Regions from separate parts of the Pantoea alhagi genome, predicted to be linked through region 2. Evidence: predicted binding sites of a transcription regulator. Region 2 holds the regulator's gene; each other region holds the start of a gene.
The links. The regulator PhoB, encoded in region 2, activates phosphate uptake and scavenging genes when phosphate is short. The targets are predictions, from matches to a motif close to CTGTCATAAAACTGNCNNAT.
Positions count from the first base shown of each region.

Region 1 (5,662 bases), 870 kb from region 2:
CACGGCATCTCACCCGCGATGCCCCAGCCGTTGCTGGTGCGATCGAGCGTATCGTCATGCAGCAGGAAAATATGCTCATCGCGCGACAGTTTGGCATCAAACTCAATCATGGTATGACCGTAACGCGCACCAGTATCAATTGCCGCCAGCGTGTTTTCCGGTGCCAGCTTGCCGCCGCCGCGATGGGCAACAATACGAGGATAAGGCCACTCTTTATTCATTCCAGACGCGCTCCCTGTTTAGCTGAAAAAAAGTGCAGCGCCTCCACAGGCAGATGCAGCCATAGGGTGCTGCCTGGTGCGGGACGCTCAAGATGCGGCAAGCGTACCACAAGGCGCTGTTCGCCCCACTTTCCGTGCGCCAGATTATCTGCGCCAAGGATCTCCAGCGTTTCGACAACCAGCGGAATACCGCCCGCCTCGCGACTGCTGAGCCTGATATGTTCCGGACGAATGCCCAGCGTCGCCGCCTGATTCGCCCACTGGGTTTTCGCCACGGCCAGCGGCAGCGCCAGATTATCGCCCAGCACAAACGCATTGCCGTCGCGACTGAAGCTGCCTTCCAGCAGGTTCATCGCTGGCGAGCCGATAAAGCTGGCGACAAAGCGCGTTGCCGGACGCTCATAAACCTCAACCGGCGTGCCGACCTGTTCGACAACGCCTTTATTCATCACCATCACGCGTTCCGCCAGCGTCATCGCTTCCACCTGGTCGTGGGTGACATACAGGCTGGTGGTGCGTAGCCGACGATGCAACAGCTGCAGTTCCAGGCGCATCTGAACGCGCAGCCGCGCATCCAGGTTAGAGAGCGGCTCGTCAAACAGAAACACCGCCGGTTCGCGCACAATTGCGCGTCCCATCGCCACGCGCTGACGCTGACCACCAGAAAGCTCGCGCGGTCGCCTTTTTAGCAGCGCATCCAGCTCCAGGCTGCGTGCCGCTTCCAGCACCCGCTGGCGGATCAGTTCACGTCCCATGCCGCGAATTTTCAGGCCGTAGGCCATGTTCTCTTCAACCGTCATATGGGGATAGAGCGCATAGTTCTGGAAAACCATCGCAATGCCGCGATCTTTTGGTTCCAGCTCCGTGACCCGCTGCGTATTGATATAGATGTCGCCGCTGGTGACGCGCTCCAGCCCGGCGACCATACGCAGCAGCGTCGATTTACCACAGCCGGAAGGCCCTACCATCACCATAAATTCGCCGTCGCCTATCACCACATCCAGCGGCTGAATAATTTGCTGCTTGCCGTCATAAGACTTGGTAACGGCCTGAAGGGTTACTGCTGCCATAGTTTATTTCTCACTCTCGACTAAACCACGGACAAACGCCCGCTGCATCACCATAACCACCACTACCGGCGGGATCAGCGTTAGCAGCATCGCCGCCATTACCAGATTCCATTGGGTCGTGCCTTCGCCTGAGGAGATCATGCTGCGAATGCCCGCAACCGCCGTGCCCATTTTTGTCTCGCTGGTAATCAGAATCGGCCACAAATACTGGTTCCAGCCGTAGATAAAGGTGATCACAAAAAGCGCCGCCAGGTTGGTACGCGACAGCGGCAGCACAATGTCACGGAAGAAACGCATCGGGCCTGCGCCATCGATGCGCGCCGCCTCCATGAGCTCATCCGGCAGCGACATAAAGAACTGACGGAACAGAAAAGTGGCGGTCGCTGAGGCCATCAGCGGCAGCGTCAGGCCGCTGTAGCTATCGAGTAGCTGAAGGTTAGCTACCACCTCCACCGTAGGGAAAATACGCACCTCGACCGGCAGCATCAGCGTGATAAAAATCATCCAGAACACCAGGTTACGTAGCGGAAAGCGAAACCAGACCAGCGCGAAAGCGGAAAGCATCGAGACGGTGATTTTACCGAAGGTAATACCCAGCGCCATCAGCGTACTGTTAAACAACAGCACGCTCATTGGCGCGCTGTTGCTGCTGACGCCGTACAGCCAGATCTCACGCAGGTTGTGCCATAACTGAGTACCCGGCACCAGGCTCATCGGCACCTGAAAAATCTGTTGGTTATCCAGCGTGGCGGCCACAAAGGCGACCCAGAGCGGGAACAGAATGGTCAGAATGCCCAACGCCAGCATAACGTGGCTGAAAATATCCAGCCCGCGACGATTCTCAATCATTGATAACGCACCTTACGCTCGACATAGCGGAACTGAATAATGGTTAAGACAATCACCAGGAACATCAGCACCACCGACTGCGCCGCCGATGAAGAGAGATCGAGACCGGCAAAGCCTTCCCGGTAAATCTTATAAATCAGCGTGGTGGTGGCCTGTACCGGACCGCCCTGCGTGGCGGCGTCAATCACCGGGAAGGTGTCAAAGAAGGCGTAAACCAGGTTTACCACCAGCAGAAAGAAGCTGACCGGCGCGATCAGCGGCAGCGACAGATGAAAGAAGCGGCGTACCGGCCCAGCGCCATCAATCGCGGCCGCTTCAACCAGCGAACGCGGGATCGATTGCAGCGCAGCGAAGAAAAACAGGAAGTTGTAGCTGATCTGCTGCCATACCGAGGCCAGCACCACCAGAAACATCGCCTGGCCGCTGTTCTGTGCGTGGTTCCAGTTGTAACCGATGCTCTGCAGGAAGTGGGTGATCAACCCGATGCCGGGGTTAAATAAAAACATCCACAGCACGGCGGCGATAGCTGGCGCAACCGCATAGGGCAGCAGCAGCAGCGTCTGATAAAAGCGTTTCAGGCGCAGCACATGATCCGTCAGCGCGGCGAACAGTAGCGAAATGACCAGCCCAAAGCCGGTCACCAGCGCACTAAAGATGAGTGTGGTCCAGAAGGATTCAAGATAATAGTCGTCATCCAGCAATCGGCTAAAGTTTTCCAGCCCGACAAAGGTACTGGAAAAGCCAAAGGGATCCACGCTTTGTACCGAGTACCAGAGCGCTTCGCCGGCTGGCCAGATAAAAAAGATCAGGGTAATAAGCAGCTGAGGGAAAACCAGTACCCAGGGAAGCCAGCGTGACTGGAAAACGGGACGAGAACTCGACATGCGGTAATTCCATAACAGATCGGCACAAGCGGTGCGTGACAGGATGAGGTGATAGCCGGACCGCCGCAGCGGCCCGGCATCTGCTTACTTCACCTGTTGTTCGAAACGACGCAGCAGCAGGTTGCCGCGCTGGACGGCAGAATCCAGTGCGGCCTGCGGCGTTTTGCTGCCGCTCCAGACGCCTTCCAGCTCTTCATCAACAATGGTGCGGATCTGCGGCATATTGCCGAGGCGTAAACCTTTGGTGAAAGGCAACGGCGGCTTATTCAGCATCTGACGCGTGGCGATATCCGCGCCTGGGTTCTTCTCATAGAAGCCCTGCTGGCGCGTCAGATCGTAAGCGGCGCGGGTAATGGGCAGATAGCCGGTTTTCTGATGCCATTCGGCAGCGTTTTCCGGCAGAGCGAGATACTGTAAAAACTCCGCCACGCCTTTGTAGGTGGCGCTGTCTTTGCCCTGCATTACCCACAGGCTGGCTCCGCCGATAATGGCGTTCTGCGGCGCGGAAGGCACGCTTTCGTCATACGGCATCATGCCGACGCCATAATTGAATTTGGCATGCTGACGTATATCCGCCAGCGAACCGGATGAGGCGGTGGTAATCGCACAGTCGCCGTTATAGAACTTTTCAGTAGACTCATCCTTACGGCCAAAGTAGGTGAAGTCCCCTTTTTTGTTCATCTCTTGCAGCATGGCGATATGGCGCACCTGTTCCGGCTTATTGAAAATCAGCTCGGCGCTGGTGCCACCAAAACCATTGTCCTCGGTGGCCACCGGCAAACCGTGCCAGGCGCTGAAGTTTTCAATTTGGATCCAGCCCTGCCAGCCGCTGGCGTAGCCGCACTTCATGCCCGCTTTTCGCAGCGCCGCCGTATCTTTTGCCAGCTGCTGCCAGGTTTTAGGCGGCTGTTCGGGATCTAAGCCCGCTTTCTTAAAGGCGTCTTTGTTGTAATAAAGCACCGGCGTGGAGCTGTTAAACGGCTGCGAAAGCAGGTGTCCGCTTTTCGCATCGGTATAGTAACCCGCGACCGTCGGCACAAACTGCGATTCATCGAATTTGATGCCTGCATCGTTAAACACTTCATAGACCGGCTTGATCGCTTTAGAAGCCATCATGGTGGCAGTGCCGACCTCGTAAACCTGCAAAATCGCCGGTGCTTTGCCGGTACGTACCGCAGCGATACCGGCCGCCAGGCTCTGTTCATAGTTGCCTTTATAAACCGGTACGATTTTATAATCGGGGTGCGCCTGGTTGAAACGTTGTGCCAGTGAGTCAACTTCTTTGCCTAATTCGCCTTCCATAGAGTGCCAGAACGGAATTTCCGTCGCGGCCAGGGCCTTGCCGCTCAGTGCCAGCCCCAGCACAATGCTGAGAGCGGTATGACGAAACGTAAAGGAGGACATAGCGTTTTCCTGTGACATTGTAGGTGTGCGTAACAACACGCTTTTTTAGTTCGCAACGTAACATGACACGGAAAAATGACGGTGAGATAACCAGCAGATGACAGAAAGATGACGGCGAGATTGCACTGGGCGGGCGGAGACGGGCGCTGAACGGCAAGGATTTTGCGGGACAGGCAGAGACGCAAGCGAGGCCGCAGGACGAGCGGGGAAGCAAGCGGGATTCCGGCCTTACGTAAAGACGCAACTGCCGTCATCCATGACCGGCTCGACCCGCGCCTTCCATGGCGCGGGACGCTTTACTCCTGGCCGGAACCCCGCTTGCCCTGGGCTTCGGCGTCGCCTGCGGTACGATATCAGGCACCCAGGTAAGCGCTGCGTACCGCCTCGTTAGCCAGCAGCGCATCGCCGCTGTCTTCCAGCACCACGTGACCGTTCTCCAGTACGTAGCCGCGATCGGCCAGCTTTAACGCCTGATTGGCGTTTTGCTCCACCAGGAAAATAGTCATGCCCTCCTGGCGCAGTTGCTCAATGGTATCGAAGATCTGTTGAATGATAATCGGCGCCAGCCCCAGCGAAGGCTCATCCAGCAGCAGCAGTCGCGGCTGGCTCATCAGCGCACGGCCAATCGCCAGCATTTGCTGTTCGCCACCCGACATGGTGCCCGCGCGCTGAATACGCCGCTCATGCAGACGCGGAAACAGCGCGTAAACCTGCGCAATTCGCTGCTGGTATTGCTGGCGGCTGGCGAAGAAGCCGCCCATCGCCAGGTTCTCCTCCACCGTCATCCGCGAGAACACCCGGCGTCCTTCCGGCACGATAGCAATCGCCTCACGCATAATGCGTGCCGTTTGCCAGTCGGTGATCGCTTTACCATCAAAGGTAATGGTGCCTTCAGACGCGCGCGGCTCGCCGCACAGGGTGCCCAGCAGGGTAGTTTTTCCCGCTCCGTTCGCGCCAATCAGCGTGACAATTTCGCCCTGGTTAATCTCCAGACTAACCTGATGCAGTGCCTGAATTTTGCCGTAATGCGCGCTGACCTTGCTAAGCGTTAACATCGGATTCGCCATTTTATGCCTCACCTAAATATGCGCGGATCACGTCCGGATTATTACGGATCTCTTCCGGCGTGCCGTTTGCCAGCGGCGTTCCCTGGTTAACCACATAGATGCGATCGGAAATACCCATTACCAGCTTCATATCATGCTCAATAAGCAGCACCGTGACCTTATGCTCG
Region 1 covers NZ_CP019706.1:1,297,652-1,303,313, forward strand. The annotation lists gene ugpQ (glycerophosphodiester phosphodiesterase) at 1-221, opposite strand, end outside; gene B1H58_RS06125 (sn-glycerol-3-phosphate import ATP-binding protein UgpC) at 218-1,291, opposite strand; gene ugpE (sn-glycerol-3-phosphate ABC transporter permease UgpE) at 1,295-2,140, opposite strand; gene ugpA (sn-glycerol-3-phosphate ABC transporter permease UgpA) at 2,137-3,024, opposite strand; gene ugpB (sn-glycerol-3-phosphate ABC transporter substrate-binding protein UgpB) at 3,109-4,428, opposite strand; gene livF (high-affinity branched-chain amino acid ABC transporter ATP-binding protein LivF) at 4,782-5,495, opposite strand; gene livG (high-affinity branched-chain amino acid ABC transporter ATP-binding protein LivG) at 5,497-5,662, opposite strand, start outside.
Region 1: ugpB (sn-glycerol-3-phosphate ABC transporter substrate-binding protein UgpB) is a predicted target of PhoB. The motif match lies at 4,524-4,543, and genes of this name have one in related genera.

Region 2 (5,662 bases):
CCGCGCGCCCGGTTCTGGCTCCAGAAGGCGCGCCAGGCTTCACCTTTCACCTCAAATTCCACTTCGGCGAGGCATTCGGCGGTATCGCGGCTGATCAGCTCATTTTGCGTTTGGGATATTTTCCCCAGACGCGACGTTTCGTGATAAAGCGCCAGGCAAATCGCATCAAGCAGGGTGGTTTTACCGGCACCGGTTGGGCCGGTGATGGCGAAAAGTCCGCTGCTGGCAAAAGGCTCGCGGGTGAAATCAATTTTCCATTCGCCTTTGAGCGAGTTGATGTTTTTAAAACGCAGGGACAAAATTTTCATGGCTGGCTCTCCTCGCCCTGATAAAGCGCATCCAGCGTGCCGCTAAATAACTGACGTACGCGCGTGCGCCGCGCCTCATCCATGTCTTCTTCCTGTTCCAGGCGTCGTTCAAAAACTTCCTCTACCTTTAGCTCGTTCAGCGTCTCATTTTGCAGGCGTGCAAGCGCTCGCTCACGCTGTTCACGGCTGCGGCGCATCAGCAGCACCTCCACCGGTAAACCTTCAGTTAGCGTCTGGATATGCTGCTGCATGTTATGCAGATATTCCTGAGTAGTGATTTCAATATCCAGCCACACCGGACGTGATGGAGAGGCACTGGCAAACGGTTTTAGCTGCTGCTCGATCTCCGCCAGCGTGCCCTTGATGGTTTGCATTGGCTGAAAGCCAGGCACCGGCAGCGGCTCAACGCTGGCCAGTTTGCCGTCGGCAAAACTCACCAAAAATACGCTTTTCTCGCTGCCCAGCTCATCGAAGCTGAGCGGCAGCGGGGAGCCGCTGTAGCGAATATGTTCGCTGCCGGCGATGCGTTGTGGGCGATGAATATGACCGAGCGCAATATAGTCAGCGGCGGGAAACGCCTGCGCCGGAAACGCATCCAGCGTGCCGATATAGATATCGCGCACCGCTTCGCTTTTGCTGACGCCAACAGTGGTCAGATGGCCGGTAGCGATTACCGGCAGCGATTTTTCCGCCTGCTGGCTAAGCTGACGAGCATGCTGGTAGCTGCGCTGATAGTGCTGCGTAATGGCGTTCAGCAGGCTGATCTGCTTTTGTTCGCCGGACTGACCCGCCTGGCTGCGCATAATGTCACGTGGTCGCAGGAAAGGAATGGCGCACAGCACCGCGCCCGGTTTGCCCTGGCGCGTGGTTAAGGTCAAAACCTGCTCTTCGGGATCGCTGCTGGCAGCGGCAATCACGCGCGTGTTCAAACAGGCCAGCAGTTCGCGTGATTCGTTGAGCGTGGCGACGGAATCGTGGTTGCCGCCCAGCACAATCAACTGGCAGCCGGTGCGATGCAGATCCACCACGAAACGGTTATAAAGTTCACGTGCATAGCTGGGCGGCGATCCGGTATCAAAAATATCGCCAGCGACAATCACCGCATCGACCTGATGCTCTTCAACACGCTCGATCAGCCAGTGAAAAAAGGCCTGATGCTCAGCGGCACGGCTGCGGGTATAGAAAAACTGACCGAGATGCCAGTCTGAAGTGTGAATAATGCGCATAAAACTCCCAGCTAATAGCAGAACGCCGGGGCGATTATAACCAGAGCTAAGCCGCAGCAGGGAACTGGATTGATCATTACCTGCATCTGGGTTTCAAAAATTGGTTATTGATTGCTTCACAAAAGCGTTACGAAAGCGCCATTGGGGCCGTGCATTTTTCATAAATCTGTCATAAAACTGACGCATAATGACGCCGCAAATCCCCGTGACCAAGAGTCACATTCGCAGGAGCAATAATGGCTAAGCGCATTCTGGTTGTCGAAGATGAAGCCCCCATCAGGGAAATGTTGTGTTTCGTGCTGGAGCAAAATGATTATCAGCCCATTGAGGCGGATGATTATGACAGCGCTGTCAACCTGTTAATCGAGCCATGGCCCGATCTGATCCTGCTGGACTGGATGCTACCCGGCGGCAGCGGCATTCAGTTTATTAAGCATCTCAAGCGCGAAGCGATGACGCGCGATATCCCGGTCATGATGCTTACTGCGCGCGGCGAAGAAGAAGATCGCGTGCGCGGCCTGGAAGTGGGTGCCGATGATTACATCACTAAACCGTTCTCGCCCAAAGAGCTGGTGGCGCGCATCAAGGCGGTAATGCGCCGCATTTCGCCGATGGCGGTTGAGGATGTGATCGAAATTCAGGGGCTGAGCCTGGATCCTTCTTCGCACCGCGTGATGTCAGATACCACGCCGCTGGAGATGGGCCCGACAGAATATAAACTGCTGCACTTTTTTATGACGCACCCGGAACGTGTCTACAGCCGTGAACAGTTGCTGAACAATGTCTGGGGCACCAATGTTTACGTTGAGGATCGTACGGTTGACGTGCATATTCGACGGCTGCGCAAGGCGCTGGAGCTGACCGGCCACGATCGCATGGTGCAAACCGTACGTGGAACGGGTTATCGTTTCTCCGCTCGTTACTGATCGGAGTCTGCCTCGTGCTGGAACGCCTCTCCTGGAAGAGATTATTACTGGAACTGGTGCTGGTCTGTTTGCCCGCGCTGTTGGCTGGACTGATTATCGGCTGGTTGCCGTGGTTCCTGCTGTGCGCCGTACTGCTGTTGTTGGGCTGGCACTTCTGGAATTTGCTGCGTCTTTCACACTGGCTGTGGACCGATCGCTCTATGACGCCGCCTGGCGGTCAGTGGAGCTGGGAGCCGCTGTTTTACGGGCTTTATCAGATGCAGCTACGCAACCGCCGCCGCCGCCGCGAATTGGGAAACCTGATTAAGCGGTTTCGCAGCGGGGCGGAATCCCTGCCCGATGCGGTGGTGCTGACCACCGATGAGGGCACTATTTTCTGGTGCAACGGTCTGGCGCAGCAGCATCTGGGGCTGCGCTGGCCGGAAGATAACGGCCAGAATATCCTTAATCTGCTGCGCTATCCTGAGTTTTCTCGCTATCTGCGTCAGCAGGATTTTGTTCGTCCGCTAACGCTGGTGATGAATAATCAGCTGCATATGGAATTTCGCGTAATGCCCTATAGCGAAGGACAGTGGCTACTGGTGGCGCGCGATGTTACGCAGATGCATCAGCTGGAGGGCGCGCGTCGTAACTTCTTTGCTAACGTCAGTCATGAACTGCGCACGCCGCTTACGGTGCTGCAGGGCTATCTGGAAATGATGGGCGATGCGGTGCTGGAGGGAAAATCCCGCGAAAAGGCGCTGCAAACCATGCAGGAGCAGACGCGCCGGATGGATGGTCTGGTTAAACAGCTGCTGACGCTTTCGCGCATTGAGGCTGCGCCCGCTATCGATCTGGCGGAGAAGGTGGATGTGCCGATGATGCTGCGCCTGCTGCAGCGAGAAGCGGAAACCCTGAGTAATGGCCGGCATCATATTGAGTTTCATGCCGATGCGCAGCTGAAAGTGTTCGGTAACGAAGAGCAACTCCGCAGCGCCATCTCTAACCTGGTCTATAACGCGGTCAACCATACGCCGGAAGGCACACATATCGAGGTAAGCTGGCAATTCTGCAAACAGGGCGCGCTGTTTACAGTGAAAGATAACGGGCCGGGCATTGCCCAGGAGCATCTGCCGCGTCTGACCGAGCGGTTTTATCGGGTGGATAAGGCGCGATCGCGGGCCACCGGCGGCAGTGGGCTGGGGCTGGCGATTGTTAAACATGCCCTGAGTCATCACGGCGCTCGTCTCACCATTACCAGCCAGCCGCATAAAGGGACCTGTTTTAGTTTTATCCTGCCGACAAGGTTGATTGTCAGCCAGCATCTGCCGGACAATGCGGCGCGTAAAATCTGACGGATGCAAAGTATGAAAATCATCATGGTGCTGCTGCTGCTGTTTTCCGGCGCGCTGCAGGCAAAACCCGCGCTGCTGGCAGGGAATCTCAGCAGCGTTGGCTCAGATACGCTGGGCAACTTAATGGCGCTGTGGGGCGAAAGTTTCAATCTTCAGTATCCGGGCGTTAATGTGCAGGTTCAGGCCGCCGGCTCCTCCACCGCGCCGACCGCGCTTGCCGCAGGCGCGGCACAGCTGGGCGCAATGAGCCGTCCAATGCAGCTTTCGGAACGTCAGCTTTTTCAGCAGCGCTACGGCTATCCGCCGCTGGCGGTGCCGGTGGCGCTGGATGCGCTGGTGGTGGTGGTGAATCAGGATAATCCGCTGACCCGGCTCAATGCGCAGCAGCTGGACGCGATTTTTTCCGTGACGCGGCGCTGCGGCGCACCCCGTTCCCCGCATACCTGGGGTGATTTGGGGTTACAACAGCTCAGCTGGCGCGATCGTTCGCTACAGCGGCTGGGACGTAACTCAGCGTCCGGCACCTGGGGGTTTTTCAAGCAGCAGGCGCTTTGCAACGGCGATTTTCGTCGTGACGTGGGCGAATATCCTGGCTCAGCGGCAGTGGTGCAGGCGGTAGCGGGCAATCTTAATGCCATTGGCTATGCCAGCTTTGGCTTCCATATCAGCGGCGTGAAAACGCTGGCGCTGGCGAAAGAGGGCGAAGCGGTAGTGCCCGATGCCACAACGATTCGTAATGGGCGCTATCCCTATGCACGCCCGCTTTATATCTATATCAATAAGCCGCCAGGCAAGATGCCGGAGCCGCTTACCGCCGCGTTTTTACGTCATGTGCTTTCTCCGCAGGGGCAGGCGCTGGTGACCCAGGCGGGCTATCTGCCTCTTTCCGATCGGCAAATCAATCAGGCAAAGGCGCTGCTGGGATTATAAGCGCGCCGGTTTTTTCAGCATCAACATGAATATTTTTCATGCCTTGTGAATTTTCCTCCCTTGCCGCTGAACAAAAGTCATGAGACGCTGATTTCAGACATTTAGACATCCAGAAGTCTTAAAGATAAAGATCTGAAACTATTTCATCGGTAAATCAGCGGGGCGGGATCGCCTCGTTACAGGAGTTGAAAATAATGCAAAGAACAACCGCCCCTTTTCGTGCCGACGTGGTTGGCAGCTTTTTACGTCCTGCAGCGATCAAGCGCGCCCGCGAGCAGTTTGCCGCCGGAGAGATTGATGCTGCGGCGCTGCGCCGTGTGGAAGATGAAGAGATCCGCCACGTCGTGGAACAGCAGCGCGCCTGTGGTTTGCAGGTGGTAACCGACGGTGAATTTCGTCGCGCCTGGTGGCACTTTGATTTCTTTGACGGTCTGCAGGGCGTGGAGCGCTATGAGGCGGAGCAGGGGATTCAGTTCAACGGAATTCAAACCAAAGCGCGCGGCGTGCGCGTAACCGGCAAGCTGGGTTTCGGCGATCATCCGATGCTGGAAGATTTCCGCTTCCTTAACAGCATCAGCGGTGACGCTGTCGCTAAAATGACCATCCCAAGCCCGAGCGTGCTGCACTTCCGTGGCGGACGTAAGATGATTGATGCTGAGGTCTATCCAGACCTGGCGGACTATTTTGACGACCTGGCATTAACTTACCGTGATGCCATCAAAGCCTTTTATGATGCAGGCTGCCGCTATCTGCAACTGGATGACACCGTGTGGGCCTATCTCTGCTCGGAAGATCAGAAGCGTCAAATTCGTGAGCGCGGTGATGACCCGGAAGAGCTGGCGCAAACCTATGCGCGCGTACTGAACAAAGCGCTGGAAGGCAAACCAGCAGACCTGACCGTTGGGCTGCATGTCTGCCGGGGTAACTTCCGTTCTACC
Region 2 covers NZ_CP019706.1:422,769-428,430, reverse strand. The annotation lists gene B1H58_RS02055 (AAA family ATPase) at 1-308, opposite strand, end outside; gene sbcD (exonuclease subunit SbcD) at 305-1,534, opposite strand; gene phoB (phosphate response regulator transcription factor PhoB) at 1,771-2,460, shown strand; gene phoR (phosphate regulon sensor histidine kinase PhoR) at 2,475-3,794, shown strand; gene B1H58_RS02035 (PstS family phosphate ABC transporter substrate-binding protein) at 3,807-4,724, shown strand; gene B1H58_RS02030 (cobalamin-independent methionine synthase II family protein) at 4,919-5,662, shown strand, end outside.

Region 3 (5,662 bases), 1.4 Mb from region 2:
GGCGCAGGTTTATGGAGCCGTCTTTATGCCGCCGTCCGGGATGGCGAGCAGCGGCAACCGGTGATTGATGGCTTTATCCGCTCTGCTCGTCAGCACGCCTGCCAGCATTTGCCTTTTGTAAGGGACGCGTCGCGCAATGCATTGCCCACGGGATAAGTTTTCATGTCGGACAGATAAATTCAGCCATCTGGCGTAAAAGTAACCTTATTTTGGGTTGATTGATCAACTAGAAGCTGACGCGTAGTTAATTGACGATAAAGCCCTGAAACGCATAATCCCACCGGGGAGAGGTCATTTCCCCTATATGGAAATAGCCATCAAGAGGGATTCATCATGAAAGTATTAACACAACAGAAGTTCAGGTAGTCAGCGGCGCAGGCCGGATACAAGAGACATTATCCGGTGCGTACGGCAATTTCTTTTTGCATACCGTTAATGTGCTGAACAAGCTATTTGACGTGGGTTATAAGGTCGGCGTGATCGGCGAATAAAGCAGTTAATACCGGCGTTATGTTCACGCCGGTATTTTTTTGCTTAACGAACCCAGCGTCGATGGATCCATAAAGAGGCGATAATAAGCCCGCCGCCAACAATAAATGGCGGCCAGTCCGGTTGCTCCTGCCAGATAGCCAGGTTAACCAACAGTCCCGCAGGAACATGCATGTTGTTCATAATGCCCAGCGTTCCGGCATCGACCTGCGTTGCGCCATAGTTCCACATAAAATAACCCAGCCCCGACGCTGCAATGCCCAGCCAAATCAGAATGCCCCATTGCAGTTGAGTGGTAGGTAATTTTTGCGGATTACCCCAAAGAAACCACGCGATAATCGCTATCAATACTGCGCCCATATAGAACCAGGAAAAAGCAGTATGCTGCGGCATCGGGCGCGTTTCCTGCAGACGCTTGTAGCCCACCATGCCAATGGCAAAGCAGATATTTGCCAGCTGCACCAGAATCAATCCTGTCCAGAAATGATCGCTGAGCTGATCATAACGAATAATTGCCGCGCCCAGCACCGCTAACAGCGCGCTAAACAGATAGCCCATGCGCACGCCGCGCCCACTGAGCAGATCGTAAATCAACGTGATATAGAGCGGGGTCATCACAGTGAATAGCAAAAATTCCGGTACGGTCAGATAGAGGTAAGCTTCAAAGCTCAGCAGATACATTATGCCCAGCTGCATCATGCCCACCAGCATATAGAGCAGCAGCGTAGAGGCGCGGTAACCACGCCAGCGCAGGAAAGGCAAAAACACCAGCGCCGCCAGCATCAGACGCACCAGAACGGCAAAGACGCTGTCCACCTGCCCCGCCAGGTAAACGCCAATCAGGCTAAACGAAAATGCCCACAGAATAGTGGTGATTATGAGTAACGCCACATTACGCATCCATTAGTTAAACAGAACGCCATTGTAGCGGAATGCGCCTGCGCGTTAGTGGATATCTGGTTTACATCTGTACACTTTACCATCACTCATGCCGTCCTTACCTGGCGATGCGCGAAAGCGAAAGTCTGTGGTTCGGTTAAAAAAAGCGTTTTTAACCTGAGTCAGGCAGCGCATAAAGCGGGTTTTTGTGACGAGCTTTACAACGTCTTGTCATAAAAGTGTAACATTTGCGCCCTGCCTCACAGACCCCTTTCTTTGCAGCCCCTATTCTTTGCGCGAAATGGAACATCCTTCATTCAAAAACCTTTTTTCGCTCATTTAGTGAGTGTTTAAAACCATTTTGCGTCTCCGGAGACCGTTTATGCTTAGCATTTTTAAGCCAGCACCTCATCAATCACGTGTCGCTACGGATCGTACCGATCCGCTTTATCGTCGTTTGCGCTGGCAAATTTTTATCGGCATCTTTTTTGGTTATGCCGCTTACTATCTGGTTCGCAAAAACTTTGCGCTGGCGATGCCTTATCTGGTGGAACAGGGGTTTTCACGCGGCGATCTCGGCTTTGCGCTGTCCGGTATTTCTATCGCCTATGGCTTTTCAAAATTTATTATGGGCTCGGTTTCCGATCGCTCTAATCCACGCTTTTTCCTGCCCGCCGGGCTGATTTTAGCTTCGCTGGTCATGCTGTTCATGGGATTCGTTCCCTGGGCGACCTCCAGCATTCTGGTGATGTTTGGGCTGCTGTTTCTCTGCGGTTGGTTTCAGGGAATGGGCTGGCCGCCGTGCGGGCGTACGATGGTGCACTGGTGGTCGCAAAAAGAACGTGGCGGCATTGTTTCCGTCTGGAACTGTGCGCATAACGTTGGCGGCGGTATTCCTCCCCTTCTGTTCCTGCTGGGTATGGCATGGTTTAACGACTGGAAAGCAGCGCTCTATATGCCAGCCTTTGCTGCCATTATCGTTGCGCTGATCGCATTTGCTTTGATGCGCGACACGCCGCAGTCATGCGGGCTGCCGCCGATTGAAGAGTATAAAAACGATTATCCGCCTGACTATAACGAACAGCACGAACAGGAATTAACCGCAAAACAGATTTTTATGCAGTACATCCTGCCCAATAAACTGCTGTGGTATATCGCGCTGGCGAACGTTTTTGTTTATCTGCTGCGCTACGGCATTCTCGACTGGTCGCCGACCTATCTGAAAGAGGTAAAACATTTCACCCTGGATAAATCGTCATGGACCTACTTCCTGTATGAATATGCGGGGATCCCCGGCACGCTGCTGTGCGGCTGGATGTCAGATAAGGTATTTAAAGGCAACCGCGGCGCAACCGGCGTATTCTTTATGACGCTGGTGACCATTGCCACGGTGATTTACTGGCTCAATCCGGTCGGTAATCCTGGTGTTGATATGGCCTGTATGATTGTTATCGGCTTTCTGATTTATGGTCCGGTGATGCTAATCGGGTTGCATGCGCTGGAGCTGGCGCCGAAGAAAGCCGCAGGAACCGCCGCAGGCTTTACCGGCCTGTTTGGTTATCTCGGCGGCTCAGTCGCGGCCAGCGCTATTGTTGGCTATACCGTTGACTACTTTGGCTGGGACGGCGGTTTTCTGATTATGATCGGCGGTTGCGTGCTGGCGGTCATTCTGCTGCTGCTCACCATGCTGAGTGAAAACAAACACAAACAACGGCTGCAGCAGGAGGAGAGACAATGAAAATAAATCCGTTACTGGCGGCGCTGTTACTTAGTATCGCCTACGGCACAAGTGCGCAAATTGATGACAAGCTGGTGATTGCCCATCGCGGTGCCAGCGGCTATCTCCCGGAACATACGCTGCCCGCCAAGGCAATGGCCTATGCGCAGGGCGCGGATTTTCTGGAGCAGGATCTTGTCATGACCAAAGACGATCGTCTGGTGGTGCTGCACGATCACTATCTCGATCGCGTTACCGATGTCGCGGATCGTTTCCCTCAGCGCGCGCGCAAGGATGGCCGCTACTATGCCATTGATTTTACGCTGGCGGAGATCCGCAGCCTGCGCTTTACCGAAGGCTTTACGTTTAAAGATGGCAAAAAGGTGCAAACCTGGCCGGGCCGTTTCCCGGGCGGAAAATCCACTTTCCATATTCATACTTTTGAAGAGGAAATTGAATTTATTCAGGGACTGAACCACTCGACCGGCAAAAATATCGGTATCTACACCGAGATCAAAGCCCCGTGGTTTCATCATCAGGAAGGCAAGGATATCGCCACCAGCGTTTTGCAGGTACTGAAGCAGTATGGCTATCGCACTAAGCAGGATAATGTCTGGCTACAGTGTTTCGATTTCAATGAGCTAAAGCGCATTAAAAATGAGCTGGAGCCAAAGATGGGCATGGATCTCCGGCTGGTTCAGTTGATTACCGAAACCGATTCACATGAAACAGAAGAGTTAAAACAGGGGAAATGGGTCAATTACAGCTACGACTGGATGTTTAAGCCAGGCGCGATGCAGGAGCTGGCGAAGTATGTTGATGGCATTGGCCCCGATTATCATCAACTGTTCAGCGCCGATTCAAAACCAGGGGACATTCGTCTGACCCCTTTAGCGCAGGAGGTGCACGCCAGTGATTTACAGATCCATCCCTATACGGTACGTGCCGATCGGCTGCCGCCTTACGCAACGGATATTAATCAGCTGTTTGATGCGCTGTATAACAAAGCGCAGGTTGACGGGGTGTTTACCGATTTTCCGGATAAGGCCGTACGCTTTTTAGAACGTTAATAAAAAAGCCAGGGCGCTGATGAAGCACCCTGGCTGCATTATTGTTAATTTTTTCGATCAGCCCAGAAACAGCTCGCGCAGTTTACGCGGCACTGCATCTTCCGCATTAGAGCCAATCACTTCCATTTCCGGCAGAAGGTCTTTCAGACGCTGATGCGCGTTGCGCATGATGTAGCCTTTTCCGGCCATGATCAGCATCTCTTTATCATTCATGCCGTCGCCAAAGGCGATAGAGGATGCCAGCGAGTAACCCAGTAGTTTTGAGACTTCTTCCAGCGCATGGCCTTTTGAAACGCCGCCCGCCATCACTTCCAGGCAGGTCGGGAAAGAGAAACTGACGTTAACCCGATCGCCCCAGCGAGCCAAAATCGCCTCTTCCAGCGGCACCAGTTTTTCAGCATCATCGCAGATAAAAAAGACTTTGCTGATGCCGTCAGTGGGCAGCACGCCTGGCTCATAAACCTGGTAGGTAAAGACCGATTCACGGAAGTAGCGCTCTTCTTCCGGGCGATGACGGTTAAGAAACCACTCATCGTTGCGGTAGACGTTGGTCAGGATTTCGGCATCGTCATATTTGAGCGCATAGAGTTCGCGAGCGATATCTTCATCGAGGTTATGGCTAAAAATCAGCTCGCCAGCGGTGTTGTGTACGCGCGCGCCATTGGAGGTGATCATATACGCTTCGATTTCCAGGTTATCACGCATTTGTGACACATCGACATGATGACGACCGGTGGCGAAAACAAAGTGTACGCCACGCGCAGTGAGCAAGCGGAGCGTTTCTTTGGTGTATGGCGTTAAACGATGATCGGGAGAAAGCAGGGTGCCATCCAGATCGGAAGCAACTACGTGGTACATGAAAACCTCTGGTTTCGAAGAGAGTGATAAGGTTCTGAGTAGTGCAATTTATTCATGCCGCGCGAAGAAATCGACGATGGCATGTAAAGCCTCGGCGCGCATATTGTCTTTTTCAAACAGGATCTCATGACGCGCGCCTTCAATAACATAGGGTTTGCCGCCCTCGCAGGGATGGCCAGCGGCCTGCATTGCCGCACAGAAAAGGTCTTGTGAGCGGTTATCCACGACTTTATCATCGCCAGCCTGCAGCAGCAGCAGCGGCGTGCTGATGGTCGCCGCCTTGTTCAGGATGTTTTGTCCTGCCTGTATGCCTTCGCGCACCCAATGATAGGTTGGCCCGCCAACCCGAATCGCAGGGTCATCTGCATAGAAGCGCAGGCTGCGCCTGTAACGTTCACGGCTGTGCGTTAACAGATTCAGGCTGAACGGGCGCACCCGCCATTTGCCGGTTCCCAAAGCATAACCATCGCGCATCGCCGGGCGTTTTTCCGCCCACTCAAGGATCCGATGCGCCATCCAGGCGGGCATGGGTAAATAGATGCCGAACATCGGTGAAGCCAGTACCGCAGCGTTAAATGCGGTGGGATTCCGCGCCAGCAATAGCGTCAGAATGGCGCCACCCATCGAATGCGCCAGCGCATAGCGCTGC
Region 3 covers NZ_CP019706.1:1,846,071-1,851,732, reverse strand. The annotation lists gene metR (HTH-type transcriptional regulator MetR) at 1-156, shown strand, start outside; gene B1H58_RS08690 (carboxylate/amino acid/amine transporter) at 535-1,380, opposite strand; gene glpT (glycerol-3-phosphate transporter) at 1,751-3,106, shown strand; gene glpQ (glycerophosphodiester phosphodiesterase) at 3,103-4,155, shown strand; gene yigL (sugar/pyridoxal phosphate phosphatase YigL) at 4,213-5,013, opposite strand; gene pldB (lysophospholipase L2) at 5,062-5,662, opposite strand, start outside.
Region 3: glpT (glycerol-3-phosphate transporter) is a predicted target of PhoB. The motif match lies at 1,597-1,616, and genes of this name have one in related genera.